2 linked regions of the Piscinibacter sp. HJYY11 genome follow. The protein of the gene in region 1 binds, or shares a complex with, the protein of each later gene. Links are inferred from orthologs where the notes say so. Each region holds a gene or a part of one and is shown in the gene's direction. Other genes may lie near its edges.

The links.
Region 2: the proteins of trxB (region 1) and trxA are in contact, whole or in part, in a crystal structure (PDB 1F6M), measured with the Escherichia coli proteins. The link is inferred for Piscinibacter sp. HJYY11 from one-to-one orthologs.

Annotation. Positions count from the first base shown.
Region 1 is NZ_JAERQZ010000001.1:1,892,943-1,907,347, forward strand. What follows is about bases 11,660-14,405. They hold trxB (thioredoxin-disulfide reductase), read left to right. Parts: upstream 11,660-12,428; coding sequence 12,429-13,382; downstream 13,383-14,405. Other genes in these bases: JI745_RS08630 (Crp/Fnr family transcriptional regulator), read right to left, coding at 11,660-12,262; rpmB (50S ribosomal protein L28), read left to right, coding at 13,510-13,743; rpmG (50S ribosomal protein L33), read left to right, coding at 13,758-13,925; JI745_RS08650 (fatty acid desaturase), read right to left, coding at 14,031-14,405. Also shown: JI745_RS08575 (SDR family oxidoreductase), read right to left, coding at 1-358; JI745_RS08580 (CDP-6-deoxy-delta-3,4-glucoseen reductase), read left to right, coding at 415-1,452; JI745_RS08585 (tripartite tricarboxylate transporter substrate binding protein), read left to right, coding at 1,442-2,416; JI745_RS08590 (CsgG/HfaB family protein), read right to left, coding at 2,475-3,323; JI745_RS08595 (ABC transporter ATP-binding protein), read right to left, coding at 3,445-4,155; JI745_RS08600 (ABC transporter ATP-binding protein), read right to left, coding at 4,158-4,949; JI745_RS08605 (branched-chain amino acid ABC transporter permease), read right to left, coding at 4,946-6,064; JI745_RS08610 (branched-chain amino acid ABC transporter permease), read right to left, coding at 6,075-6,998; JI745_RS08615 (replication-associated recombination protein A), read right to left, coding at 7,177-8,517; outer membrane lipoprotein chaperone LolA, read right to left, coding at 8,555-9,166; JI745_RS08625 (DNA translocase FtsK), read right to left, coding at 9,163-11,526; more of JI745_RS08630, read right to left, coding at 11,597-11,659.
Region 2 is NZ_JAERQZ010000002.1:431,686-446,319, reverse strand. What follows is about bases 5,358-8,332. They hold trxA (thioredoxin TrxA), read left to right. Parts: upstream 5,358-6,667; coding sequence 6,668-6,997; downstream 6,998-8,332. Other genes in these bases: rho (transcription termination factor Rho), read left to right, coding at 7,228-8,332; JI745_RS26855 (PD-(D/E)XK nuclease family protein), read right to left, coding at 5,358-6,485. Also shown: JI745_RS25645 (HDOD domain-containing protein), read right to left, coding at 1-629; JI745_RS25640 (exodeoxyribonuclease V subunit beta), read right to left, coding at 814-4,023; more of JI745_RS26855, read right to left, coding at 4,020-5,357; more of rho, read left to right, coding at 8,333-8,490; JI745_RS25620 (type B 50S ribosomal protein L31), read left to right, coding at 8,580-8,834; JI745_RS25615 (hypothetical protein), read left to right, coding at 8,963-10,639; phosphate regulon sensor histidine kinase PhoR, read right to left, coding at 10,636-12,003; phosphate regulon transcriptional regulator PhoB, read right to left, coding at 12,019-12,720; phosphate signaling complex protein PhoU, read right to left, coding at 12,734-13,441; phosphate ABC transporter ATP-binding protein PstB, read right to left, coding at 13,467-14,252; phosphate ABC transporter permease PstA, read right to left, coding at 14,271-14,634. UniProt on the Escherichia coli protein: Participates in various redox reactions through the reversible oxidation of its active center dithiol to a disulfide and catalyzes dithiol-disulfide exchange reactions.

The DNA of each region.
Region 1 (14,405 bases):
GTGCATCGCCATAGACACCGGTGGTGCTCGCATACACGATGCGCCGCACCCGGCCCTGGCGAGCGAGCGCCTGCAGCAGCCGGGCCGTGCGTGTGTCGGCCTCGCCCTGCTGCGGCGGTGGCGCCAGATGCAGCACCGCATCGGCGAGGCCGGCCAGTCGCTGCAGGCTGGCCGCGTCGTCGAGGTTGCCCACCAGTGGCACCGCCCCGGCCGCCCGCAAGGCCGGGATGCGCGCGGCATTCGAGGTGAGTGCCAGCAGCCGGTAGCGCCCGCTCAGCAGGCGCAGCACCCGCATGCCGACGTCACCACAGCCCACGATGAGCAAGGTCGGGCGCCTGAAGGGTCGGGGAAGGGACATGGGCGAGCGGGCAAAATCGCAGGTCGTTCGACGAAGGGTTCAGAAGAGGTTATCCCATGACGTTCAAAGTGACCGTCCAGCCCAGCGGCGTGAGCTTCTCGGTGGACCGCGACGAGCCCATCCTGCTCGCCGCCATCCGCCAGGGCATCGGCCTGCCCTACGGCTGCCGAGACGGTGCCTGCGGTTCGTGCAAGTGCAAGCTGGTCGAAGGCCGCGTGATCCACGGCACGCACCAGGTCAAGGCCCTGAGCCCCGCGGAAGAGGAAGCCGGCTACACCCTCACCTGCCGCGCCGCCGCGCAGACCGACGTGGTGCTCGAAGCGCGCACGGTCGCCGGAGCCGGCGAATTCGCGGTGCGCAAGATGCCCTGCCGCGTGACCACCATCACCAAGCCCGCGCGCGATGTGGCGGTGATCCAGCTGCAACTGCCTGCCAACGACGCGCTGCAATACCGTGCCGGCCAGTACATCGAGTTCATCCTGAAGGACGGCGCCCGCCGCAGCTACAGCATGGCCAACGCGCCGAGCAGCCAGCGCGACAAGCCCGGCATCGAGCTGCACATCCGCCACATGCCCGGCGGCCTGTTCACCGACCATGTGTTCGGGGCGATGAAGGAAAGGGAGATCCTCCGCCTCGAAGGCCCGTTCGGCAGCTTCTTCCTGCGCGAAGACAGCGAGAAGCCCATCGTGCTGCTCGCGAGCGGCACCGGCTTCGCGCCGGTGAAGGCCATCATCGAGCACATGCAGGCCAAGGGCATCACCCGCCCTGCCGTGCTGTACTGGGGCTGCCGCAGCCTGGCCGACCTCTACATGCACGCCTGGTGCGTGGAAGCGGCCCGCGTGATGCCCAACCTGCGCTACGTGCCGGTGCTGTCGGACGCGAGGCCTGAGGACGGGTGGACTGGCCGCACCGGCTTCGTCCACCAGGCTGTGATGGCCGACCTGCCCGACCTGTCGGGCCACCAGGTGTATGCCTGCGGGGCGCCGGTCATGGTCGACTCCGCGCAGCGCGACTTCGTGGCGCACTGCAACCTGCCCCTCGACGAATTCTTTGCTGACAGCTTCACCTCCGAAGCCGACAAACATGGTGAATGAACCGACCCGCCGCCAGACCCTTGCGCTGATCGCCGCGAGCCTCTCGCTGCCTGCCTCAGCGCAGACCGCCAAGCCGCTCCGCCTCGTCGTGCCCTACCCGCCCGGCGGCCCGCTCGACATCGTGGCCCGCACGCTGGCCGACAAGGTGAAAGACACCCTCGGCACCGTGATCGTGGAAAACAAGCCCGGCGCCGGCGGCAACCTGGGCGCCGATCTCGTGGCCAAGTCGGCGCCCGACGGCCAGACCATCGTGATGGGCGCAGTCGCCACGCACGCGATCAACCCCTGGCTCTACACCCGCATGCCGTACGACGCGCTGCGCGACTTCACGCCGCTCACCGGCGTGGCGCAGGTGCCCAACGTGCTGGTGATGAACCCGCAGACCGCCGCACGCCTGAAGATCGCAAGCGTCGCCGACCTGGTGGCGTACGCGAAGGCCAACCCCGGGAAGCTCAACTACGGCTCGGGCGGCAACGGCAGCGCGGGTCACCTGGCGGGCGAGATGTTCAAGTCGCAGGCCGGCGTGTTCATGGTCCACATCCCCTATGCCGGCGGCAACCCGGCGCAACTGGCGCTGCTGTCGGGCGAAGTCGACCTCACCTTCGACAACCTTGCGAGCGCCTCGGCCAACATCAAGGCCGGCAAGCTGAAGGCCCTGGCCGTGACCACCGCGAAGCGCGCCAAGGCCACGCCCGAGCTGCCGGCCATCGCGGAGACGCTGGCGGGCTTCGACGTGAACACCTGGTTCGGCCTCTTCGGGCCGGCCGGCCTGCCGGCCGACCAGACGCAGCGGCTGAACAAGGCCTTCACGGAGGCGCTGGCCTCGCCGGAGCTCCAAGCCCGTCTCGCCACGCTGATGGCCGAGGCGATGCCCTTCACGCCGCAGCAGTTCGGCGAGTTCGTGAAGCGCGAGAACGCGAAGTACGAAAAGGTCGTGAAGGCCTCGGGCGCGAAGGTCGACTGACGACAAAAAGGCCGCGGCTCTTGCGAGCGCGGCCTTTCGATCAAGCAAGCCGGGAGGCTTACTTCTTGTTGAGCTCCTTCGACGCCGGCGTGCTGCCGCCGTCCACCCCCAGGCGGCCTCCGGTGCCCAGGCCGCCCTTGACCGTCTGCGCCTTGTAGTTGCGCAGCGACTTGACCATCTGGTTGAACGAGTCGGCAAACGCCGCCACGATCACCTTGCCTTGCGGGGTGTTGGAGTAGCCACCTCCACCACCGGCCAGCCCGGCGAGGAAGCCGCCACCGAAGAGGCCGAAGTCGAAGTTGCCCGCCGAGCCCTCGGCCGCGGCGATCTGCACGCTGGAGCGGTTGTCGATCAGGAGCAGCGTGGTCGCGGCTTCGTTGCGCTTCACGCTGCCCGCCACCACGCTCAGGGGCGCCAGGCGGCCGGTGAGCAGGCCTGCCGCAGCGCCGCCGGTGCGGCCCGAGAACTGGATGGACGGCTGCATGGTGTAGTCAGCTGCGACCATCTGGCCCTTCTGGAAATTGCTGCCCTGCCGCATTTCTCCGCTCGACTCAAGCTGGCGCTCTCGCATCATGTTGTTCATGGAGCGGCCACGCTCGACGATCACGAAGCAGTTGCTCTGCTGGATCATCAGGCGCAGCACCGGCACGGTGGAACCGAGGCTGTTGCGTCGCAGCTCGTAGTACCAGGGCGCCTGCGAATCCTCGTCGATGGCCACGGTGCCGAGCGTCTCGGCGCACTTCTCGAGCTGGCTGTTGTTGCCCTCGGTGGTGGAGCCGCCGGCCGAGCCGGACACCACGCCCTTGTTGCCGCCCATCGAAGGCATGGTCGAACCGCAGCCGCTGAGCACGGCCACCGCCGAAGCCGCGAGCGCGAATTGGGTGAGACGGGTGAGCGTTGCGTTCATCGAAAACCTTTCCACGGTGACACGCCCGACCGATGCCAGGCTGCGGGAAAGTATAGAAGTGCACCCCTCGCCAGAGAGGTGACTTTGGTCGCACCCGAGCGGGCGATTCGCCCGACTCGTCCTACTCGCCCAAGTAGGCCGCCCGCACCTTCGGGTCGCTCAGCAGGGCCGAGGCTTGACCGCTCATCGTGACCTCGCCCGACTCCATCACGTAGCCGCGGTTGGCCAGTTGCAGCGCACGGCTCGCGTTCTGCTCAACGAGGAGGATGGTGACGCCCTGCTTGGCGATGTCGGCCACCACCTCGAAGATCTTGTCGACCATGATGGGCGACAGGCCCATCGAGGGCTCGTCGAGCAGCAGCACCTTGGGACGTGCCATCAATGCCCGGCCCATCGCCAGCATCTGCTGCTCGCCGCCCGACATCGTGCCGGCCAGCTGGTTGCGGCGCTCCTTGAGACGCGGGAAGATGCCGAACACCTTGTCGATGTCGGCGTCGATCTCCTTGTCGTTACGCACGAAGGCGCCCATCAGCAGGTTCTCGGTGATGGACATGCGAGTGAAGGTGCCGCGGCCCTCGGGCACCATCACGAGGCCCTGCTTCACCAGGTCCCATGCGCCCTGGCCCTTGATGCTGCGGCCGAGGAATTCGATGTCGCCCGCACCCACCGGCTGCAGGCCGGTGATGGCCTTGAGCGTGGTGGTCTTGCCGGCGCCATTGGCACCGATCAGGCTCACGAGCTCGCCTTCGTTCACCTCGAACGACGCGCCCTTCACGGCCTGGATGCCGCCATAGGCCACTTTCAGGCCAGTCACTTTCAGAAGGGTCGTCATGGTCAGTGCGCCTTGTGGCCGGCGCCGAGGTAGGCCTCGATCACCTTTTCGTTTCTCTGGACGTCGGCGGGCGAGCCCTCGGCGATCTGCTTGCCGTAGTCGAGCACGGTCACGCGGTCGCACAGGCCCATCACCAGCTTCACGTCGTGCTCGATCAGCAGGATGGTGCGGCCATCCTTGCGGATGCGGTCGATCAGCTCGCGCAGCACCACCTTCTCGGTGGCGTTCATGCCGGCGGCGGGCTCGTCGAGCGCGATGAGCTTGGGGTCGGTGGCAAGTGCGCGGGCGATCTCCAGGCGGCGCTGGTCGCCGTAGCTCAGCGTGCGCGCCTTGAACTCGGCGTACTTGCCGATGCCCACGTAGTCGAGCAGCTCCTGCGCGCGTGTGGCGATGGCGCGTTCTTCGGCCTTGAAGCCGCCGGTGCGGAACACCGCACCGATCAGGCCCGAGGCGGTGCGCACGTGGCGGCCCACCATCACGTTCTCGAGCGCCGTCATGTCGGCGAAGAGGCGGATGTTCTGGAAGGTGCGGGCGATGCCGGCCTTGGCCACTTCGTGCACGGCGGTCGGCTTGTACGGCTGCCCGCCCAGCTTGAAGCTGCCGGAATCGGGCGTGTAGAGCCCGGTGATCACGTTGAAGAAGGTGGTCTTGCCCGCACCGTTGGGGCCGATCAGGCCATAGACCTGGCCCGGCTCGATGCGGATGCCCACGTCGCTCAGGGCCTGCAGGCCGCCAAATCGCTTGGAGACGTTGGCGACTTCGAGCACCGGGGTTGCGTTGGTCGTGCTGCTCATGACAGGGTCCCCTTCGGTGCCGGGTCCTGGTCAGGCGAGCCGGGCCGCATTCGCCCGTGCTCGGGCACCGGCCACAGCCCACGCGGCCGCGACAGCATGATCGCGATCATCGCGAGCGCGATCAGCAGCTGGCGCAGGATCGCAGCGTCGAGGCGGCCGTCGGTCATGCTTTGCAGCGGGTGGGCAACGTAGCGCAAGACCTCTGGGAGCGCGGCCAGCAGCAGCGCGCCGATGATCACGCCGGGAATGTGCCCGATGCCCCCGAGCACCACCATCGCGACGATCATCACCGACTCGTGCAGGCTGAACGACTCAGGCGACACGAAGCCCTGGAAGCTCGCGAACAGCACACCCGACACACCGCCGAAGGTCGCGCCCATGCCGAAGGCGAGCAGCTTCATGTTGCGGGTGTTGATGCCCATGGCCTTGGCGGCGATCTCGTCTTCGCGGATCGCCATCCACGCCCGGCCGATGCGCGACTGCTCGAGCCGGTGGCAGATGATCACGCTCACGATCACGAGCGCCAGGAACAGGTAGTAGTAGCCGGTGACCGAGGGGATCTCGATGCCGAAGAGGGTGTGCGACTTGCCGAAGTCGTAGCCCAGCACCTTGAACGAGTCGATCTGGCTCAGGCCCTTGGGGCCGTTGGTGATGTTGACCGGTGCGTCGAGGTTGGTGAGGAACACGCGGATGATCTCGCCGAAGCCGAGCGTGACGATCGCGAGGTAGTCGCCGCGCAGCTTGAGCGTAGGCGCACCCAGCACGACCCCGAACACCGCCGCCAAGAGCGCACCGAGCGGGATCACCAGCCATAGCGGCGTGTGCAACCCGTTGGGGAAGGCCGCTGCGAAGCCCGGAAACGTTTGCGACAGGTGCGGCGAGGCCAGCAGCCCCAGCATGTAGGCCCCGACCGCATAGAAGGCCACGTAGCCCAGGTCGAGCAGGCCGGCATAGCCCACCACGATGTTGAGGCCCAGCGCCAGCAGCACGTAGAGCAACGCGATGTCGATGATGCGCACCCACGCGTTGCCGAACTGCTGCGCGATCAGCGGGGTGATGGCCAGCAGCACGCCGGCGATGATGAAGGTGATGAGCTTGTTGTCTCGAAGGTTCATCGCTCGCTCCTCAAGCCCGGTCGGCCACACGCTCGCCGAGCAGGCCCTGCGGCCGCAACGTGAGCACGAGGATGAGCACGATGAAGGCGAAGATGTCCTGGTAATGGCTGCCCAGGATGCCGCCGGTCAGGTCGCCGATGTAGCCGGCGCCCATGGCTTCGATCAGGCCGAGCAGCACGCCGCCCACCATCGCACCGGCCAGGTTGCCGATGCCGCCGAACACCGCGGCGGTGAAGGCCTTGAGGCCCGGCAGGAAGCCCATCGAGTGCTGCACTGAGCCGTAGTTGGCCGCGTACATCACGCCGGCCAGCGCCGCGAGCGCCGCGCCGATGATGAAGGTGGCCGAGATCACCATGTCGGGACGCACTCCCATGAGGCCAGCGACCTTCGGGTTCTCGGCGGTGGCGCGCATCGCGCGGCCGAGCTTGGTGCGGTTGACGAGGTACATCAGGCCGGCGAGTGTGATCGCCGTGGTGATGAGGATGACGATCTGGATGGTGTTGATCACGGCGCCGCCGATTTCATACGGCTCGGCCGAGATGAGGATCGGATACGGCTTCGGGTTCGGCTTCCAGATGATCATCGCGAGCGTCTGCAAGAGGAGCGACATGCCCATCGCGGTGATCAGCGGCGCCAGGCGCGGCGCGGTGCGCAGTGGCCGGTACGCGATCTTCTCGATGCTGAAGTTGAGCACCGAGCACACGATGATCGCGGCGAGCAGCGAGATGAGCATCACCACCCAGCCTGGCCATCCGATGCCGATGAGCGCGGTGGCCACGGTCCAACTCGTGAGCGCGCCCACCATCAGCACCTCGCCATGCGCGAAGTTGATGAGGTTGATGATGCCGTAGACCATCGTGTAGCCGAGGGCCACCAGCGCATACACGCTGCCGAGCACCAGACCATTGATGATCTGCTGGATGAATGTATCCATCGAAGGAGTCTCCTGGGGAAGTCGAAAGCGGATCGTCTTGTGGACGCCGCCCCTGCCTGTAAGCAAAAAGCCCGCCGTCGTGTGGACGCCTGGGCTTTGTCTGATGTCTGGGCTGTGACGGGGGCGATTCTAGGGGGCCATCTGAGCGGCGCCTGCTGCGCGTTTCCCCGTACGGCAATCAGCGATTCTTGCGCTTGTCTCCCTCTGTCGCGCGCTCGCGTGCCTCGTCGTTGAGGCGCCTCAACTCCTGGAGTCGCTCCCTTATTTTGAGCTCCAGGCCGCGGTCGACAGGCTGGTAGAAGCGCTGCGGCGCAAGCTTGTCGGGCCAGTAGTTCTCACCGGCCGCAAAGCCTCCCGGCTCGTTGTGCGCATAGCGGTAGTCGCGCCCGTAGTCGAGATCCTTCATGAGCTTGGTCGGTGCGTTGCGCAGGTGCAGCGGCACCGCACGGGTGCCGTCCTTGGCGATGAAGGCCCGTACGGTGTTGTAGGCGGTGTAGACCGCGTTGGACTTGGGCGCCATCGCGAGAAAGACCACCGCCTGTGCGAGCGCCAGCTCGCCCTCGGGGCTGCCCAGGCGCTCGTAGGTCTCGGCTGCGTCGAGCGCCATGCGCAGCGCGCGCGGGTCGGCGAGGCCGATGTCTTCGCTCGCCATGCGGACCAGGCGGCGCGAGGCGTAGCGGGGATCCACGCCGCCATCGAGCATGCGCACGAACCAGTAGAGCGCAGCATCGGGGTCGCTGCCACGCACGGCCTTGTGCAAGGCCGAGATCGTGTCGTAGAACTGCTCGCCGCCTTTGTCATAGCGGCGCAGTTGCTCGCCCAGCGAGCGTTCGAGTTGCGCTTCGTCGATGGTGTCAGCCGTCTTGTCGGCCATGCGCACGAGGTTCTCGTAGGCGTTGAGCAGGCGGCGTGCGTCGCCGTCGGCATAGCCGATGAGGCGGTCGCGGGCGGCGTCGCTCAGTGGCGGCGCGGCCAGCAGCTCGCGGGCGCGCTGCAGCAGCTGGGTCATGTCGTCGTCGGTGAGCGACTTCAACACATGCACCGTCGCGCGCGAGAGCAAGGCCGAGTTGACTTCGAACGAAGGGTTCTCCGTCGTCGCACCGATGAAGGTGAAGAGGCCCGATTCGACGTGCGGCAGGAAGGCGTCCTGCTGGGCCTTGTTGAAGCGATGCACTTCGTCGACGAACACCACCGTGCGCTTGCCGGTGCCCTGCGCGACCTGCGCACGCTCGACAGCCTCGCGGATGTCTTTCACGCCGCCCAGCACCGCCGAGATCTGGATGAACTGGGCATCGAACCCATCGGTCATCAGCCGTGCGAGGGTCGTCTTGCCGACACCCGGCGGGCCCCAGAGGATCATCGAGTGAAGGCGCCCCGACTCGAACGCCACGCGCAGCGGCTTGCCTTCGCCCAGGAGGTGCTGCTGGCCGATCACTTCGGCCAGCGTCTTGGGCCGCAGGCGCTCGGCCAGCGGGGCCTGCGGCTCATCGTTTCCCAGGGGCAGCTGCAACGATTCCATCGGCGGATTGTCGCAGCGGGGACTTTGCCCCTGCGCTTCACTGCTCGATGACGTCGGCGCCCTTGGGCACGGTGAAGACGAAGGTCTCGGGCTTGACCGGCTCGTTGGCCACGAACTGGCTGAACTGCAGCAGCGAGCGCTGGTTGAACGCGTCGACCACCTCGATCGCGCTCAAGGTCTTGCCCTTGAACCCGACGCGCACGGACTTGAAGCTGCCGTCCTTCGCCTTGGGCGTGGCTTCGACCCAGTCCAGCCCATCCTTCGCCGGCTGAGCGGCGAGGTCGAAATCTTTTTCCAGCGAGCCACCGGCCAGCAGCGCGGCGGGTGTGGCACCGAGCGCCTGGCTGAACTTGCGCGAGCTGGCCTGGTTCAGGTCGGCGTCGTAGATCCACACCTTCTGGCCATCGGCCACGATGGTCTGCTCGAAGGGCTTGAGGTAGGTGAAGCGGAATCGGTTGGGGCGCGAGAACTCGAACTTGCCGCTCGAGGTCTTCTTCTTCGCGCCATCTGGAGAGGTGACGGTCTGCGTGAACTCGGCGCGGCCGGTCTTCACATCGCGCACGAAGTCCTTGAGCGTGTCGACCGCGGATTGCGCGTTGGCTGCCGCCGCAGCAAACATCAGCAAGGTCGAGAAAAGAATCTTCTTCATTCGCTGCGGGCCGGGACGATGATGTCGCGGTTGCCGTTGGTGGACATGGCACTTACGAGGCCGGATTTCTCCATTTGTTCCAGGAGTCTGGCTGCACGGTTGTAGCCGATGCGCAAATGGCGCTGAACGAGCGAGATCGACGCACGGCGGTGTTGCAGCACCACGGCCACGGCCTGGTCGTACATCGGATCGTTCTCGCCGCCGCCACCGCCCGGCATGTCGGCGGTGCTCACGTCACCTTCACCATCCAGCGTGCCGCCTTCGAGAATGCCTTCGATGTAGTTGGGCTCGCCTTGCTGCTTGAGGTAGTCGACCACGCGGTGCACTTCGTCGTCGCTCACGAAAGCGCCGTGCACGCGCACCGGCAGGCCGGTGCCCGACGCCATGTAGAGCATGTCGCCCATGCCCAGCAGCGCCTCGGCGCCCATCTGGTCGAGGATGGTGCGGCTGTCGATCTTGCTGCTGACCTGGAACGAGAGTCGGGTGGGAATATTGGCCTTGATGAGGCCGGTGATCACGTCGACGCTCGGGCGCTGCGTGGCGAGGATCAAGTGGATGCCGGCGGCGCGCGCCTTCTGCGCGAGGCGGGCGATCAGCTCTTCGATCTTCTTGCCGACCACCATCATCAGGTCGGCCAGCTCGTCGATTACCACCACGATGTGCGGCAGGCGCTCCAGCGGCTCGGGCTGCTCGGGCGTGAGGCTGAACGGATTCGGCATGGATTCGCCGCGCTCGGTGGCTTCGGCGATCTTCTTGTTGTAGCCGGCGAGGTTGCGCACGCCCAGCTTGCTCATCAGCTTGTAGCGGCGCTCCATCTCGCCCACACACCAGTTGAGCGCGTTGGCGGCCTGCTTCATGTCGGTGACCACAGGCGCCAGCAGGTGCGGGATGCCTTCGTACACGCTCATTTCCAGCATCTTCGGGTCGATGAGGATGAGGCGCACGTCGCGTGCTTCGGCCTTGTAGAGCAGCGACAGGATCATCGCGTTGATGCCGACCGACTTGCCCGAGCCGGTGGTGCCGGCCACGAGGCAGTGCGGCATCTTCGCCAGGTCGGCCACGACGGGCGCGCCGATGATGTCCTTGCCCAGGCCCATGGTGAGCTGCGAGGCGGCGTCGTTGTAGACCTGGGAGCCGAGGATCTCGGAGAGGCGGATGGTCTGGCGCTTGGCATTGGGCAGCTCCAGCGCCATGTAGTTCTTGCCCGGGATCACCTCGACGACGCGGATGCTCACGAGGCTCAGCGAGCGCGCGAGGTCCTTCGCGAGGTTGACGATCTGCGAGCCCTTCACGCCGGTGGCCGGCTCGATCTCGTAGCGCGTGATGACCGGGCCAGGGGAGGCGGCGACCACACGCACCTCGACGCCGAAGTCCTTCAGCTTCTTCTCGATGAGGCGCGAGGTCATCTCGAGCGTCTCGGGCGTCACCGTCTCCTGGCGACCGGGCGCCGCATCGAGCAGGTCGACCTGCGGCAGCTTGGTGTCGGCGAGCTCGGTGAAGAGTGGCTTCTGGCGCTCCTTGACCACGCGCTCGGACTTCGGCACCTCGATCACCGGCGTCTCGATGACGATCGGCACATGCTCTTCGTGCAGCTGGTGCTCGACGTCGACCACATGCTCGCGCTCGCGCACGGCACGTTCGCCGATGCGCTGGTCTTCGGCGCGCTCGATGCGCTCGACGCGTTTCTCGCGCAACGAATCGATCCACTGGCCGATGCCCTCGGCCGTGCGCAGCCACGAGAAGCGGAAAGCCAAGGCCAAGCCTGCCACCAGCACGGCGATCCACAGCACCCCGGAGCCGACGAATCCCAGCAGGCTCTGGCTGGCGCCCCCGAGCAGATAGCCCAGCACCCCGCCGGCATTGCCACCGGCCACCGAGGCCTCGAACCGGTAGAGGCGCGTCCATTCGAGCGCCGAGCTCGCGCTCATCAGCAACGCCACCCCGACCCAGAACATCCACAACGGCGGCTGGGGCCGCTGGCCCTGCAGCGGCTCGCCGCCGCGCAGCACGCGCGCCAGCGCACTCAGCCACGCGCGCAGGCTGATCAACATGCCCCACCAGGCCGAGTAGCCGAAGAGCACGAACGCGATGTCGGAGAAGCGTGCGCCCAGGGCGCCGACCTTGTTGAGCGGCACGGCATTGCTGCCGGACGTCGAGAAGGCCGCGTCGGCCGGGTTGTGGCTGGCAAGCGCGATCAGCGCCAGCAACCACAGCACACCACCGACGAGCACGCCGAAGCGCGCCCGCAGGCCGACGGGGGTGATGGGAGGAGCAGCGGGCGCCCCGTCGCGGGTGTAGGTGCCGGCAGCCGAGGCCGCCGAGCCGCCGTCAGGGCGTAGCGATCCGAGGGGAAACGTCATGCAGCCATTGTGGCCGATGCGGTGTGGCGACTCTGCCGAATCGCCCCACGCCGAAGGGCATGAGCGAAGCTCAGCCCGTCAGGCGTTCCTTGATGATGACCGAGCCGTTTTCCTGGGTCTCGACCATGCCGCGGTCTTCCAGGTCCTTCATCACGCGGCTCACCATCTCGCGCGAGGCGCCGACGATCTTGGCCATGTCTTGCCGCGACACCTTGTTGCGGATGATCTTCACGTCGCCGTCGTCTTCGGCCATGTCGAGCAGCGATCGGGCTACGCGGCCATAGACATCCAGCAGGGCCAGCGATTCGATCTGGCGGTCGGCGCTACGCAAGCGCGTGACCAGGCCGCGCATGATTGCGTAGGAGAGGCTCGAGTTCTCGGGCAGGCAGCGGGCGAATTCGGCGCGGCCGAGGATGAGCATGTCGGTCTGCACCTCGGCACGCACGGTGGCCGAGTGCGGCTCGTTGTCGATGAGGCTCATCTCGCCGACGTAGTTGCCAGGGTGCAGCACCGCGAGGATGACCTCACGGCCGCGGGAGTCGGAAGTCAGCACGCGGGCGCGGCCGGTGAGCAGGATGAACAGCGCGTTCGACTTCTTGCCATGCTCGACGATGATCTCGCCGCGACGGAAACGGCGCTTCACCACGCTGTCGGCGATGGCCGTGGCCTGCTCGTTGGTCAGCAGGGAAAACAGCGGCACGCGTCGGATCAAGTCCAGATTGGACAACATGGCCATCGGAGAACCTCCTTGTTGTGGAATGCGCAGCCCGAGAATTCAAGCGTGGAAAACTAACGTTTTCATAGCATATGCGCAATTGTCGCCATTACATGAATTGATGCCAGTCGGCGTCAACCCCATGTCAGACTGGCGCCCTATTGCCGTTTCCGTTCCCTGATCCGCCATGACACAGAACAACACCCAACACGCCCAGGTCCTGATCCTGGGCTCCGGCCCTGCGGGCTACACCGCGGCCATCTATGCCGCACGCGCCAACCTCAAGCCCATGCTGGTGACCGGCATCGCTCAAGGCGGGCAACTCATGACCACGACCGAAGTCGACAACTGGCCGGCCGACGTGATGGGGGTGCAAGGCCCGGAGTTGATGCAGCGTTTTCTGCAGCACGCCGAGCGTTTCAATACGCAGATCGTGTTCGACCACATCAACACCGTCGACTTCTCCAAGCGCCCGTTCACGCTCAAGGGCGACTCGGGCACCTACACCTGCGACGCCCTGATCATCGCCACGGGCGCCTCGGCCAAGTACCTGGGCCTGCCCTCGGAAGAGGCCTTCATGGGCCGGGGTGTGAGCGGCTGCGCCACCTGCGACGGCTTCTTCTACCGTGGGCAGGAGGTGTGCGTGGTGGGCGGCGGCAACACGGCCGTCGAAGAAGCCCTGTACCTGTCCAACATTGCGAGCAAGGTGCACCTGATTCACCGGCGCGACAAGTTCCGCGCCGAGGCCATCCTGATCGACAAGCTGATGGAGAAGGTCGCTGCCGGCAAGATGCAACTGCACCTGTGGCAGACGCTGGACGAAGTGCTGGGCGATGCGTCCGGCGTGACCGGCGTGCGCATCAAGAGCACCCAGGGCGGCACGACAAGCGACATCGACGTCAAGGGCTGCTTCATCGCCATCGGCCACCAGCCCAACACTGACATCTTCAAGGGTCAACTGGAAATGAAGGACGGCTACATCGTCACCCAGAGCGGACTGAACGGCATGGCCACGATGACCAGCGTGCCGGGGGTCTTTGCCGCAGGCGACGTCCAGGACCACATCTACCGTCAGGCCATCACCAGTGCGGGCACCGGCTGCATGGCCGCGCTGGACGCCCAGCGTTTCCTGGGGCATTGACAGGGGGCTGAGCGCCAGGGTAGGCAGGCAGAAAAAAGCGGGCTATACTCGCGGTCTTTGCCGAAACCAGCTGCGCATTTCCTGCACGGCCTCGGCTCCAGTCAAACAGATCACACGGAGAAGCGTCATGGCACGCGTCTGTCAAGTCACGGGCAAGGGCCCGATGGTGGGCAACAACGTTTCCCACGCCAACAATAAGACCAAGCGCCGGTTTCTGCCCAACCTGCAATACCGCCGGTTCTGGCTCGAGACCGAAAACCGCTGGGTGCGCCTGCGCATCTCCAATGCGGCCCTGCGCCTGATCGACAAGGTGGGCATCGAGCAAGTCGTCGCCGACCTGCGCGCCCGCGGCGAAATCTAAGTTAGGAGCCGATCATGGCAAAAGGTGGACGCGAAAAGATCAAGCTGGAATCGTCAGCCGGCACCGGTCACTTCTACACGACCGACAAGAACAAGAAGACCACGCCCGAGAAGATCGAAATCATGAAGTTCGATCCGAAGGCGCGCAAGCACGTGATGTACAAGGAAACGAAGCTGAAGTAATTCAGGCTCGCTTCAAACAGAAACCCGCTCCGGCGGGTTTTTTGTTGCCCCAAAAAAAGGAAGGGCCCGCCAAGCGGGCCCGCCGTCTTCTCTAGCCTACAGGCATCACGCGTGCGCCGCGCGCAGCTTCAGGGCGAACTCCTGCAGGGCGGCAATACCGCTCTCTTCCGCCTTCTTGCACCAGGCTTGCAGGTCGGCTACCAGCTGCTCGGCCGACACGTTGGTGCGGGTCCACAGCGAACGCAGTTCCTCGCGCATGGCCACCAGCTTGATCAGCGCTGGGCTCTGGTCTCGGGCGCTCTCGACCGCCGCCTTCACATGGCTCGGGATCTTGTCGGCATCGCGGTGCAACCAGCGGCGCGCCAGACGCATGTTGGCCAGCTTGGCGTGGCCAGCAGCACCTTCGGCCTTCAGGCGCTTGACCTCGCCCGCGCAAGCCACACGCAGGTTTCGGGCGTATTTCGCCATCACTTCATAGCG
Region 2 (14,634 bases), on another replicon or contig:
TCGACGGCACGGCCCGTGTCGGGCTCGTCGAGCGCGGGCGCGCCGGCCAGCACGTGGTACAGCAGGAGGCCGATCGTGAGCACGTCGCGCACCGCCGCCTCGCGCGACTGGCGCAGGCGGCTCGGGTCGAGCGGCATGGCGCGGTCGGTGGCGAGCTGCTCGGCCTGCACGGCCGCAGGCAGGCCCGCGCCGAGCGCCATCACGCGCACCGTGCCCTGCTCGCTGATCAGGAGCTGGTGGAGCTGCAGGTCGCCATGGGCGAGGCCCGCTTCGTGGGCGAAGGCCAGGCCTTCGAGTGCCTGGGCGATCCAGTTCACCGCGTCTTCGGCCGTGAGCTTGGGGCTCGTGGCCAGGCGCTCGCCGAGCGTCACGCCCAGGGCGCGGTCAACGGCGATGTAGGGCCAGTGCTCCTGCACGCCGATCTCGACCACGTGGGCCAGGTTCGGGTGGTTCAGCCGAGCGGCATGCTTGGCATCGGCCAGCCAGAGCTCGGCGGCGGCGGTCGAGCCGGGTTGCACGCGCGGCAGCGTGAGCATCAGTTCCTGGGCCGAGCGGGGGTCGTGGACCAGCCAGACCATGGTGCGCTCGCTCTTGCCCAGCAACTGGCGCAGCTCGAAGCGCCCAAGCACCCGGGTGGGGTTCGGTTTCGGCGGAGCGTGTTCCGTTTCAAGCATGGAGGCGCATGAGAGCTTGCGCGCAAAAGGCGCGCCTGCCCGGATTTGAGCGCCCGGCGACGTGAAGCAATGCGCGGATCAGGCGCGAAAACAGGCCGTTATTTCCGGCCGCCGGTCTGGCGACGCGGCGGCACCGGTTTCATGTGACTTCGATCACGTCACCACGGCCGTTGACGAGCGCACAGCGCACCGGCTCGCCGGCCGCCAGGGCGGCCACCGCGCGGCGGTAGCGCAGCATCTGTTCACGGTACTCCGCCTGCTCGCCCGGCTGGAGCGAGAGCTTGTAGTCGAGCACCCACCAGGTCGGGCCGGCGCCGTCGTCGAGCTTGACGAGGCGGTCCAGGCGCAGCACCTCGCCGCCCTCGGCCATGGGCACTTCGTTGCCGGCCCAGAGCAGGCCCGGGCCGGCCAGGAAACGCCGGCACTGCGGGTTCTGCCAGATGGCACTGGCCATGCGCGCCACTTCACCGGGTGGCGCACCGAACTCGGCCGCCGCGGCTTCGGCCAGTTCCGCCAGATCGGGCGTCTCCCGCTGCGCACTCGCCCATTCGAGCACCCGGTGAACGGCTTGGCCGAGCCGCGTGGCGGGGGTGTCGGGCGAGCGCAGCACGGGGGGCGTGGCACGGGCCAGCGGCCGCCCGGCGGGCAGCACCTGCAGGACGATCGGTGAAGCGACACCCGCCGCCGCTTGCGCAGGCGCAGCGGGTTGCCACGCTTGTGCCAGGCCCTCCACCCGCTCCCACCAGGAGGCGCCGGCGTGGTGGGGCTCGGTGCGGCTGAACACGAGGCGCTCTCGGGCCCGCGTCATCGCCACGTAAAGACCGTTGAGCTCCTCACGCTGGCGTGCCTTCATCTCGTCGGCCATCAGCTCGCGCAGGGAGGGCGGGCACTGCGCCTCGGAATACAGGAAGGCGCAGCGCCGAGGTCGGTCGGCCTCGACCGGCCAGTCGATCAAGAGCGTGGCGGTGTCTGGCTTGGCGGCTTCGGGTTGCGAATCCATCACGAACACCACCTTGGCTTCCAACCCCTTGGCGCCGTGCACGGTCAAGAGCTGCACGGCGTCGGGCTGCACCGGGGCCGCGGCCTTGAGCAGGCGGCGCTTCAGCGCGCGCACGAAGTTGTAGGGCGTGGCGTAGCGCGCGCCATCGAGCGTGAGCGCCTGGGCAAGCAGCGCGTCGATCGCGTTCAGCGCGGCCAGGCGCTGCTCGGGCGGCACGACGGCCGCCACGCGCTCGCGCACCTCGCCTTCGAACACGATGCGGTCGAGCAGGTCGTGCGGCGGCAGTTGCGCGGCAGCCTCGTGCCACGACGCGAGCAGGCGCGCGGCGCGGGCGAGCGACGGGCTCTGCATCTGCTGCAGGGCGGCCCACCAGTCGCCGGCGTGGTCGCGCGCAGCGAGCGAGAGCTGCACCAGCTCGTCGTCGCTCACGCCGAACACCGGGCTGCGCAACGCATGCGCGAGCGAGAGGCGGTGCTCGGGCGAGGCCAGCACGTCGAGCACGGCCACGAGGTCGCGCACCTCGGCGGCGTCCATCAGCGCGTGGTCTTCGGCGGCCGCGTATGGCAGGTGCAAGGCCTGCAGCTCGCGCGCCACCAGGCGCAGCGAGGCGCGCTTGCGGCACAGCACGAAAACCTCGCCCGGGCGCGTGCTGCCATCGGCCAGCAGCTCGTGGATGGCATGCGCGACATGCCGGGCTTCCTGCTCGCGCAGCTGCGTTTCGGGCTCGTGGCGCGGCACGGCGAGGCTGTCTCGCCAGAGCGAGGGTTGCGCCGGCGCGCCCTTCACCGGCTTCACCCGCAGCACCGGCGGCAAAGCGTAGACCCCCGCTGCGGGCAAGGCCTGCAGTTCGGTCGTGTGCGGGCGGAAGCCGTCGTACAGCGCTTCCCGTTCGGCCTGCTCGAACACCTGGTTCACCGCGTCGAGCACCTGTGGGGCGTTGCGCCGGGTGTGGTCACAGGCGAGCCAGTGGCCGTGCAGGCCGACGGTCACGAACTCGCGCGCGGCGCCGAACACCTTCGGTTCGGCACGCCGGAAGCGATAGATGCTCTGCTTGGGGTCGCCCACGATGAAGACACCCGGCGGCCGCTGTCCGCTCGCGCCGCCACCGGCACCGGCATAGGCGGAGAGCCAGCTGTGCAGCGCGTGCCACTGCAGCGGGCTGGTGTCCTGGAATTCGTCGATCAGCACGTGGCGGATGCGCATGTCCAGCCGCTCCTGCACCCAGCCCGAGAGACTGGCGTCGCGCAGCAGGGCGAGCGCGCAACGCTCGAGGTCGGCCATGTCGGCCAGGCCCCGCGTGCGCTTGTAGCCGGCCAGCTCGCGCAGCAGCACGCGCGAGAGGCGGACGAGCTGGAGGTGTTCCTGATGGGCCTCGTACTGCTGCACTTGCGCGAGCAGGGCTTCGAGCTCTGCCGAGAGCGTGGCCATCAGCGGCAGGTCACCCAGCTTCCGCGGCGTGCCTTTTTCGGTGAAGAGCGCTTTGCGCAGGCCCTGGAACATCGCCTGGCTTTCGGGCAGCGACATCGCGTCGATCACCCCGTTGGCGGCGGCCTGGGCCTTGGCGCCACCCTGCCCCAGGCCGCGCGCGAGCTCGCGCAGGTTGTCGCGCCAGGCCGCGCTCTTCAGGGCTTCGCAGGGATGCCCATCGCAATCAGGCGGCGGCATGCTGGCATCGAGCACGCCGGCGGCATCGGCCAGTTCCAGCTCGACACGTTTGTCGAGCGCCGCTTCGAGCCACTTGCGCAGCTGATCGCGGCCACGCCGCTGCACGAGCGCGGCATGGTCGGCGCGCAAGGCCGCGTCGGCCGCCACCACGCCGTGGAAGCGACGGAACACGGCGGCGCGGTGGTCGTCGAGCTCTTCCATCAACGTCATGCCGGGCGCGAGGCCGAGCTCGGCCAGCAGGTCCCGCGGTGCGGCCCGCAGGAGCTGCGAGAACCACGCGTGGAAGGTGCGGATCTCGACGCTGCGGCCATTCGCGAGCAGGGTTTCGTGCAGGCGGCCGAGAGCGGGGGCGAGCTGCTGCGCCTGTGCCGCGTCGAGGCCACGCAAACGCAGCTGCTGCGCGCGGGCGTCGTCGTCCATCGCATGCGCCGAGAAATCGCGCAGCCACTCGTGCAGGCGCTCGCGCATCTCTCCCGCGGCCTTGCGGGTGAAGGTGATGGCGAGGATCTCCTGCGGCTGCGCGCCCTCGAGCAGCGCGCGGAGGATGCGTGAGACGAGCATCCAGGTCTTGCCGGCGCCGGCGCAGGCTTCGACCACGACGCTGCGCTGCGGGTCGCAGGCGATGGCGTAGAAGGCCTCGCGCTCGATCAGCTGGCCGTCAGCGCGGTAGGCGGGTGTGTTCATTCGCCGCTCCAGTGGTCGCGCCGGCACAGGCCGCGGGCCTCGCAGAAATCGCAGGTGGGTGGCTCGCCCAGGGCAGGCATGCCTGCGCCGGCGCGGATGCGCGCGACGTCGACGCCGACACCTGCCACGAGCGCGTTGGCGCTGTCTTGCACGTCGGGGTGCGGGAAGGATTCGATCTTGCGGCCGAGCGCCAGGTAGCTCGCCTCGATGGGGTGCGCGGTCTCGGGTTGCACGAGCGCGGCGTAGAACGCGAGCTGCGTGTCTTCCAGCGGCTGGCGCAGCTTGTCCTTCAGGCCGGCGGCGCTGCCGGTCTTGTAGTCGATGAGCTCGAGGGCCGGGCCCGGCAGCCGGTCCATTCGGTCGATGCGGCCGTAGAGGCGGATCCCGTGCCATCCGGGTGGCGCGACCTCGCGCTCCTGCTCGCCCTGCCAGAAGCTGGCACCTTGCGCATCGCGCTCGTGGAGCCAGGCGATGTAGCGCGGCACGAGGTCGATGAAGCCGGCTTCGAAGGGCAGGAAATCGGCATCGTCGAGGCCCTGAAGTTGTTTCTCCTCCAGGGCGATGGCAAGCAGGCGAGCGGCTTCGAGCTCGACAGACGCGGGCTCGCCGCGCTCGGTGTGGAACCTGAGCAGCACGGCATGCAGCCAGTTGCCATAGTCACGCTGCTCGACCTCGTCATCCAACTCCTCCGCCTCGCGCGCGCGCAAAAGATACAGCGCGTAGAAGCGGTAAGGGCAGGCTCTCAGCGCCTCGCAGGCACTGGCCGACAGACGATCGGGCAGCAGCACGGCCGCGGCGGGGGCCGGCATCGTCACGGGCGTGGGGTCGAGCTGCACCGCCACCCGCGGGTCGACCCAGGGTTGCAGTGAACGGCCCATCGCGGCGAGCCTGAGCCCGAGTTGCTCCAGCAAGGGGCTCGGTGCGAGCGGCTCGGGTCCGTCGGCATGGCGATGGAAAAATGTCACCGGGGCACGGCTCACGGCATGGGCAAACACGAGCGCTTCCGCCTCGCGGCGCTGCTTCGCCGTGGGCACGCCGAGCGCCATGGCCTGGGCTTCGTTGAGCAAGGGGTGCGGGCCGGCGTCGACACCGAGGTGGTGGTCGTCGGCACCGGGAAACACCAACGCGGCGAAGGGCCGCAACATCAGCCGCGCCAGCGGCGTGACGATCACGCTGGCATCGGGTGCAGCGTCGGGGATGAAGGAGGCGTCTTCGAGCGCGGCGTCGACCCAGGTGCTGAAGTCGGCGAGGCTCATCGAAGTCTGTGCGGCCTGCGCCGACCAGCCGGCAGCGTCTTCGATGTGGAGCGTCTGCAGCACCTGCAGGCCGGCGTCGTCCGACAGCATGGGGTCGAGCACGCCGCTGTCGCACAAGGCGGCGCGAAGGATGCGCAGCCACTCGGACAGCGGCTGGCGTGTGGCGGGGAAGCTCTGCAGCACGGCCGTTGCACCGGCGAGCAGCGGGATCGCGGCACCGCGCAAACGCTCGGCATGGATGGCGCTGAGTTGCGTCCACCCTTCGCGGCGGCACGCCGACTCGATGTGCGCCACGGCAGCTTGCGGCCACGCGGTGGTCTTCAGCCAGTCGAGAAGGAGATCGGCCGAGGCCTTCGGCGCGGCAGCACGGAGCAAGGCCATCACTTGCGCTGCGGCGCGGGTGGTGGAGAGCTTCCAGCCGGTCTCGTCCTGCAAGCCCACGCCGTGCCGCTCGAGCAAGGCACGCACGCGGCGCATCAGCAGCCGGTCCTGCGCCACCAGCGCCACCGGCACCTCGCCGCGGCTCACGTGGTCCAGCACCTGGGCCGCGGCACACACGGCTTCGTGCTCGAAGCCTTCACAACGGGCCATCGCCAGTGTGGGCGCCACCGCGTCGAGCACCCGCGCATCAGCATCCAGCACGAGGCACGGCACATCTGCCGGCATGGCGGTCATCACGCTGTGCACGAGTGGATCCTCGCCACCAGCCTGCACGACCGCCCACGCACCCGGGCGACTGGCAAACAACACATCCGTCACCGGCGCCGGCGCAGATGCCGCCCACTCCAGGGCCACCCTCGCAAGCCCTCGTTCGATGGTCCCCACGCCCGCCACGGGCGCCATCAGCTCGCGACCGCGCCGCCAATGATCGGCACGCGCCGAAGGCGCGACCGCGGCGGCCGCCTTGAGCATGGCGTGAGCGGTCGTCACGACCGCGGACACGGCGTCGTCAAACACAAGCGGATCGCGCGACACCCACGACTGGCCGCGCAACAGGCGCGCTGCGTGCAAGCGGTCGGTCGCCGCGTCGAAACTGATGTGCCCTTCGCCGCCCCGTGGCGCCGGGCCCATCGATGTGGCCAAGGTCCGGGTGGTCTCCACCCGAGGCTGCCAACCACCGCGCAACGCAAAGGCCTTGCGCGCCGGCGCCAGCTGCTGGGCGAACGGCACGAGCACCACAAGCGAGCGCAATTCGAGCCCCCGCACGGCCGCCCAATCACTCAGCCGCGCTGCGATATCGGCCCATCCAGCGCCGGTTTCAAGAGGCTGCCGGGCTATCGCTGCCATAAAAACATCGAGACCGCACCAGGGGGAGGCAATAGGGGCTTTGTGTCAGAATCATTCCGCCTGGCCGCTCGCGACGAGCGGCCCCAGCCGAGGACAGGACAATGAGCAGTGAACTGATCAAACACACCACCGATGCATCGTTCGAGAGCGACGTGCTCCAGTCGAGCAAGCCGGTGCTGGTGGACTACTGGGCTGAATGGTGCGGCCCCTGCAAGATGATCGCGCCGATTCTCGACGAAGTCTCCAAGGATTACGACGGTCGCCTGCAAATCGCGAAGATGAACGTCGATGAGAACCGCGACGTGCCTGCGAAGTTTGGCATCCGCGGCATCCCCACGCTGATGCTGTTCAAGGGCGGCCAACTGGCTGCAACCAAGGTGGGTGCCTTGTCGAAAGCCCAGTTGACGGCGTTCCTCGACGGTCATCTATAATTCCGCCATCGCGTTGGCGCGGTCCGCTGGCTTCTGAGCCAGCACCGCGTCACCGCCAGAAGACTCCCGCCACCACGCCCGCTACGGCGCGTCGGTTCGGCCCCAAACTCCAAGTTCTCGCAGCGTTCCAGTAGCGCGCATTTCAGCGTTTCCACCGCGGCAGCACCGTGGTGTGCCAGGCGCAACGCCAGCCTGCAGCCAATCGGCGTTCTCACCCAGGGTCATCGCCCATGCACCTTTCCGAACTGAAAGCCCTCCACGTGTCCGCGCTCATCAAGATGGGCGAGGAGCTGGAGATCGAGAACGTCTCGCGCATGCGCAAGCAGGAGCTGATGTTCGCGATCATGAAGAAGCGCGCCAAGGCCGGCGAGCAGGTGTTCGGCGACGGCGTGCTCGAAGTGCTGCCCGACGGCTTCGGCTTCCTGCGCGCACCTGACACGAGCTACATGGCGTCTACCGACGACATCTACCTCTCGCCCAGCCAGATCCGCCGCTTCAACCTGCACACCGGCGACATGATCGAAGGCGAAGTGCGCGTGCCCAAGGACGGCGAGCGCTACTTCGCGCTGGTCAAGGTCGATCGCGTGAACGGCGTGACGCCCGAGGAGAGCAAGCACAAGATCATGTTCGAGAACCTGACGCCGCTCTTCCCGAAAGAGGCGTTCAAGCTCGAGCGTGAGATCAAGGGCGACGAGAACATCACGAGCCGCATCATCGACCTCATCGCCCCGCTCGGCAAAGGCCAGCGCGCGCTGCTGGTGGCGCCGCCCAAGAGCGGCAAGACGGTGATGATGCAGCACCTGGCGCATGCGATCGTCGCCAACCACCCCGACGTCTACCTCATCGTGCTGCTGGTCGACGAGCGCCCCGAAGAAGTGACCGAAATGCAGCGCACCGTGCGCGGCGAAGTCATCAGCTCCACCTTCGACGAGCCCGCTGCCCGCCACGTGCAGGTGGCCGAGATGGTGATCGAGCGCGCCAAGCGCTTGGTCGAGATGAAGAAGGACGTGGTCATTCTTCTGGACTCGATCACCCGCCTCGCCCGCGCCTACAACAACGTGCTCCCCTCGTCGGGCAAGGTGCTGACCGGTGGTGTCGACGCCAACGCCCTGCAGCGTCCGAAGCGCTTCTTCGGCGCGGCCCGCAACATCGAAGAAGGCGGCTCGCTGACCATCATCGGCACCGCGCTGGTCGACACCGGCAGCCGCATGGACGAAGTCATCTACGAAGAGTTCAAGGGCACCGGCAACTGCGAAATCCACCTGGACCGCCGCATGGCCGAGAAGCGGGTCTACCCGTCGATCCTTCTGAACAAGAGCGGCACACGGCGCGAGGAACTGCTGCTGAAGCCCGAGATCCTGCAGAAGACCTGGATCCTGCGAAAGCTGCTCTACCCGATGGACGAGATCGAGGCGATGGAATTCATCCTCGACAAGATGAAATCCACGAAGAACAACCTCGATTTCTTCGACATGATGCGCCGCGGCGGCTAAGCCGCTGGCATAATCGCGGGTTTTCCGCCATCCGGAAAGTGCGCCGAGCGGTTCGGCGTGGCTCCCGACCTTTACGCGAAGAGGTTCCCATGAAAGAAGGCATTCACCCGAACTACCGCGACGTCTGCTTCGTCGACCTGTCCAACGGTTTCAAGTTCGTGACGCGCTCGTGCGCCCAGACCAAAGAAACCATCAAGCTCGACGACGGCCGTGAAGTGCCGCTGTTCAAGCTGGAAACGACCAGCGAGTCCCACCCCTTCTACACAGGCACGCAAAAGAGCGTCGACTCCCTCGGCGGCCGCGTCGAGAAGTTCCGCAACAAGTTTGCGCACCTCAAGAAGTAAATCGGGCGCCGCTGGCACCCGCACGGAAAGGCAGCTTCGGCTGCCTTTTTTGTTGCCTGCGCCGGGCATGCACCCAAGTTGCTGCATCATCGCCGTCTGCCTCTGACGCCCAACATCAGCACCTCAGCTTGAACACCCCCAAGCCCGCCCTCGTCACCGAACGCGCCGCCAGCCGCCTGCCCCGGGTGGCGCTGATCCTGCTGTGTGCAGCCTATCTGCTGCCAGGCGTCTTTGGCCGGGACCCTTGGAAGAGCGCCGACATCTCCGCGTTCGGCTACATGGTCAACATCGCCCAGGGGCACACCAGTTGGCTCACGCCCACGGTCGGTGGCCTGCCAGCCGACGCCGCCCTGCTGCCTTACTGGCTGGGCGCGGTTTTCATCAAGCTGTCAGGCGGGCTCGTGGCGCCGGAGCTTGCTGCCCGTGTGCCCTTTGCGATCCTGCTCGGGCTCACCTTTCTGTGGACGTGGTACAGCACCTATCACCTCGCCCGCACGGACGCCGCCCAGCCGGTGCCGTTTGCCTTCGGCGGTGAGGCAAGCCCGGTGGACTATGCCCGCGCCATCGCCGACGGCGCGCTGCTCGCGCTGATCGCCAGCCTCGGCCTCCTGCAGTTGGGACACGAAACCACGCCGGAACTCGCCCAGCTCGCAAGCGTCGCCTTGTTTCTCTACGCGCTTGCCGCCTGTCCGTTCAGGCCGTGGCAAAGCCGTGTCGCAGCGCTCGTCGCCCTTCCGGTTCTCGCTGGCAGCGGTGCGCCGAGCATTGCGATGCTCCTGGCCGGCGCAGGCGCCGTGGCCTGCTGGTACTCGAGCTACGAGCCCGCCCGCCGCTTCACGACCTGGATCGTCTTGTCCGCGGCGCTGGCCGCCGTGGTGGCGCTATCGCTGCAGGCCTGGGCTTGGCGTGCGAACGGCTACGCGCACCCCAGCCAGCTCTTCAACGTGGCCCGATTGCTGGCGTGGTTCACATGGCCCGCCTGGCCGCTGGCCTTGTGGACGCTGTGGCGCTGGCGTTCCCACCTGCTGCACCGGCACATCGCCGTGCCCCTGGGCAGCGCCCTGGTGAGCCTGGTGGCGTGCGTGGCGATGGGCGGGTCGGATCGCGCCCTGATGCTCGCATTGCCCGCGTTGGCAGTCCTGGCCGCTTTTGCGCTGCCCACCTTGCACCGCGGCACCTCGTCCGCCATCGACTGGTTCTCCGTCTTCTTCTTCACCGCCTGGGTGATCGCGATCTGGGTGATCTACGCCTCGGTCTACACCGGCTTCCCGGCCAAACCGGCGGCCAACGTGATGAAGCTTGCTCCGGGCTTCGTGCCGAAGTTTTCGGCCTTCGCGCTGGCCGTCGCCGTGCTCGGCACCCTCGCCTGGTTGTGGCTGGTGCAATGGCGCACGGGTCGCAACCGCCACCCCCTGTGGAAGAGCATGGTGTTGCCGGCCAGCGGCGTGGCGGTGTGCTGGATGCTGGTGATGTCGCTCGGGCTGCCGCTCTTCGACTACGCCCGGAGCTACCGACCGCTCATCGTGCGCATCACCCAGCACGTGCCGCGCGATGCCTGCATCGCCGCGCCTGGCATGTCGCGCGCGCAGATTGCGGCGCTCGAGTACTTCGGCGACTACCGGGTCGAGGGCAACGCGATGGGCGATGCGACCCGCTGCGAGTTCCTGCTGCTGACCGAGACGGTCAACCGGCGTGCGCCGGCACCGGCAGGCTGGCTGCTGGTCGCTCGCGAACGCCGGCCGGTGGACAAGGATGAAGTCGTCGCGGTCTACCGCCGCAGCGGCGACGGCACCACCGCTCGTTAACGTGGCACCTTCTCAGCCACGGCCGAAGACTTCGTGTCCACGGACGCCGGCGAGTCCGGCACCCGCACGCGCGCTGCCGGAAAAACGAGGCTGAAACTCGAGCCCTTGCCGAGCTCGCTCTGCACATCGAGCTCGCCGCCATGCCGCTGCACCACGTGCTTGACGATGGACAGGCCCAAGCCCGTGCCGCCCGTTTCGCGAGACCGGCTACCGTCCACCCGGTAGAAGCGCTCCGTCAAGCGCGGGATGTGCTCGCGCGACACACCGATGCCGGTGTCGCTCACCGTGATCTCGCCCGAGCCGTCGTCGCGGCGCCTCCAGATCACCGCGATGCGCCCCCCTTCCGGCGTGTATCGCACCGCGTTGGTGACCAGGTTGCCAACCGCGCTCATCAACTCGCTCTCCAGGCCGGCGATCTGCGCATCGGTGTCTTCTGACACCGTGAACTGATGGCGCCCCATCGACAGCGACGCGCCATCGGCATGCGCCTGCCCGATCAGCTTGGCCACAGGCACCCAACGGTCGATCGGGGGGCGTGGCCCGCCTTCCAGCTGGGCCAGCGTCAGCAGGTCGCTCACCAGCGTCTGCATGCGCTGGGTCTGCTGTGACATCAGCGTGAGCACGCGGCGGCGCTCGACCTCGGTCAACGGCAGGTTGTTCATCGTCTCGATGAACCCTGCGAGCACGGTCAGCGGCGTGCGGATTTCATGCGACACGTTGGCCACGAAGTCGCGGCGCATCGCCTCGGAGCGCTCGCGCTCGGTGACGTCTTGCGAGAGCACGAGTTTCAGGCCGTCGCCATAGCTGCGAACCAGCACCGACAGCGTCCCCCGGCCGCGCGGATCGGGGATCAGCAGGGTCTCGCCATACACGCCGGCCTGCAGATGCGCGACGAAGACCGGCGCCCGCACGAGGTTGGTCATGCGTTGGCGCTTGTCGCGCTCCGGGTCGAGGCCGAAGTGGTTGGCGGCCATGGCGTTGCACCAGGTGATCTGGTCGGCCTCGTCGAGCAGCAGCACGCCATTGGGTGACGCCTCCATCGCCGAGATGAACTGCGCCAGCCGCATCTGCTCGGTCTGCATGCTCTTCTCGCGCAGGCGGATCGAGCGCTCGACGCGGTAACCGATCTCGCCCCAGAAGCCGGTGTCACGCGGCGCTTGCCCCTCCTGGCTGCCGCTGAGCCAGCGCGTGAGCCGGTAGCCGCGCAAGGTGTCGGCCAGCACCACGAGGCACGCACCGACGGCACCGCCGATCACCGCTCCCACCACCGGCACATGGGCCGCGTGGCCCGCGAGATAGCCGACAAAGCCACCCAGGGCCACGGCAACCACCGCGACCACGAGCCTCGTCAGCAGCCAGTCCACGCGATACCCGATGCGTCAGGCAGACAGTGTCTGCACCTGTTGCGTCAGCCGGTAGCCGGCACCGCGCACGGTCTCGATCATGTGCGCGCATTGCACCGGCGTGAGGGCTTCGCGCAGGCGCTTCACGTGCACGTCGACCGTGCGCTCTTCGATGAACACATGGTCGCCCCACACACGGTCGAGCAGCTGCGAGCGGCTGTGCACGCGCTCCGGGTGCGTCATGAAGAAATGCAGCAGGCGAAATTCGGTCGGGCCGAGGCGCACTTCCTGCCCCTCGCGCGACACGCGGCGCGTGGCCGGGTCGAGCTTCAGCAGGCCGATCTCCACCGCCGAATCGAGCGCCTCCGGCGCCTTGCGGCGCAGCACGGCGCGGATGCGCGCCATCAGCTCGTGCGTCGAGAACGGCTTGGTGAGGTAGTCGTCAGCCCCGGCATCGAGGCCCGAGATCTTGTCCGCTTCTTCGGCGCGCGCCGTGAGCATGATGATCGGCAGGTCACGCGTGCGCGGCTGCGAGCGCCAGCGCTTGGCCAGTTGCAGGCCCGACTGGCCGGGCAGCATCCAGTCGAGCACCACCAGGTCGGGCAGCACCCGGTCGACCTGCTGCTGGGCGTCATCTGCCGTCGCAGCGATCACGACTTCATAGCCTGCGTGGCGCAGGTTGATCGACATCAGTTCGGCGATTGCCGATTCGTCTTCAACCACCAGGACCTGGCTCATGCTTGTACTCCGATCACTTGACCATCGACTCCACGGTTTCGACCGAGTTGTGCCGCACGTCGGTGCCTTTCACGATGTAGATGATGACCTCGGCGAGGTTCTTCGCGTGATCCCCCACCCGCTCGATGGCCTTGGCCACGAAGACGAGGTCAATGCTGGCCGAAATGGTGCGCGGGTCCTCCATCATGTAGGTGATGAGCTTGCGCATCAGGCCATCGAACTCCTGGTCGATCTGGTCGTCCTGCTTCAGCACTTCGACCGCCTTGGCGGTGTCGAGCCTGGCAAACGCGTCGAGCGCCTTGCGGAGTTGGGCGATGGCGAGTTCTGCCTCGTAGGCAAGGTCGTTCACCGGCAGGCGCAGTCGGCTCGACACCCCGGTGTTGATGAGCCGCTGCACCGTGCGTGCCACCCGTGCCGCTTCGTCACCCACGCGCTCGAGGTTGGCGATCGTCTTCGAGATCGCGATCAGGAGGCGCAGGTCGCGCGCCGTCGGCTGGCGGCGGGCGATGATGGTCGACAGATCGCGGTCGATCTCCACTTCCATCGTGTTCACGCGCTCTTCGCTGCGCAGCACGTCGGTGGCGACATCGCCGCTGAAGTTGGTCAGCGCATAGACCGCCTGCGCCACCTGGGACTCGACCAGCCCGCCCATTTCGAGCACGCGGTTCGAGATGCCACTGAGTTCGCTGTCGAACTGGGTCGAGAGGTGTTTTTCGCTCATCGCTGCGTCCTCGCCTTGTGGATCATCAGCCGAAACGGCCGGTGATGTAGTCCTCGGTGTCTTTCTTCTTCGGCTTCATGAAGAGCTCGGAGGTCGGCCCGAACTCGATCAGGTCGCCGAGGTACATGTACGCCGTGTAGTCGGAGCAGCGAGCCGCCTGCTGCATGTTGTGGGTCACGATGACGACGGTGTAGTCGCTCTTCAGTTCGTGGATCAGCTCTTCGATCTTGCCGGTGGAGATGGGGTCGAGCGCCGAGCACGGCTCGTCGAGCAGCAGCACTTCGGGCTTGATCGCGATGCCGCGGGCGATGCACAGGCGTTGCTGCTGGCCACCCGAGAGGCCGGAGCCGCTCTGGTCGAGCTTGTCGCGCACCTCGTTCCACAGCGCCGCCTTCTTCAGCGCCCATTCCACGCGCTCGTCCATTTCGACGCGCGGCAGGTTCTCGAACAGGCGCACGCCGAAGGCGATGTTGTCGTAGATTGACATCGGGAACGGCGTGGGCTTCTGGAACACCATGCCGATCTTGGCGCGGATCAGCGACACGTCGTGCTTGGAGGTGAGGATGTTCTCGCCATCGATCGAGATCTCGCCCTCGGCGCGCTGCTCGGGGTAGAGCTCGTACATGCGGTTGAAGGTGCGCAGCAGCGTCGACTTGCCGCAACCCGACGGGCCGATGAAGGCAGTCACCTTCTTCTCGGGGATGTCGAGGTTGATGTGCTTGAGCGCGTGGAACGAGCCGTAGTAGAAGTTGAGGTCGCGCACGGCAAGCTTCGGCTTTTCGGTCACGAGGCCTTCGACTTTGATGTCCATGTGATCCCGCTTTCGGATTCAGTGTTTGTTGCGCAGGAAGACCCGCGCCACGATGTTGAGCGCCAGCACGCCGAGCGTGATGAGGAAAACCCCCGCCCAGGCGAGCTTCTGCCAGTTCTCGTAGGGGCTCATCGCGAACTTGAAGATGGTCACCGGCAGGTTGGCCATCGGGGCGCCGAGGTTGGTCGACCAGAACTGGTTCGACAGCGCGGTGAAAAGCAGCGGCGCCGTCTCGCCCGCGATGCGCGCAAAGGCCAGCAGCATACCGGTGATCACGCCGGCGCGGGCGGCCTTGAGCGTGACGCTCGAGATCACCTTCCACTTCGGCGTGCCCAGCGCGTACGCCGCTTCGCGCAGCGCGTTCGGGATCAGCGTGAGCATG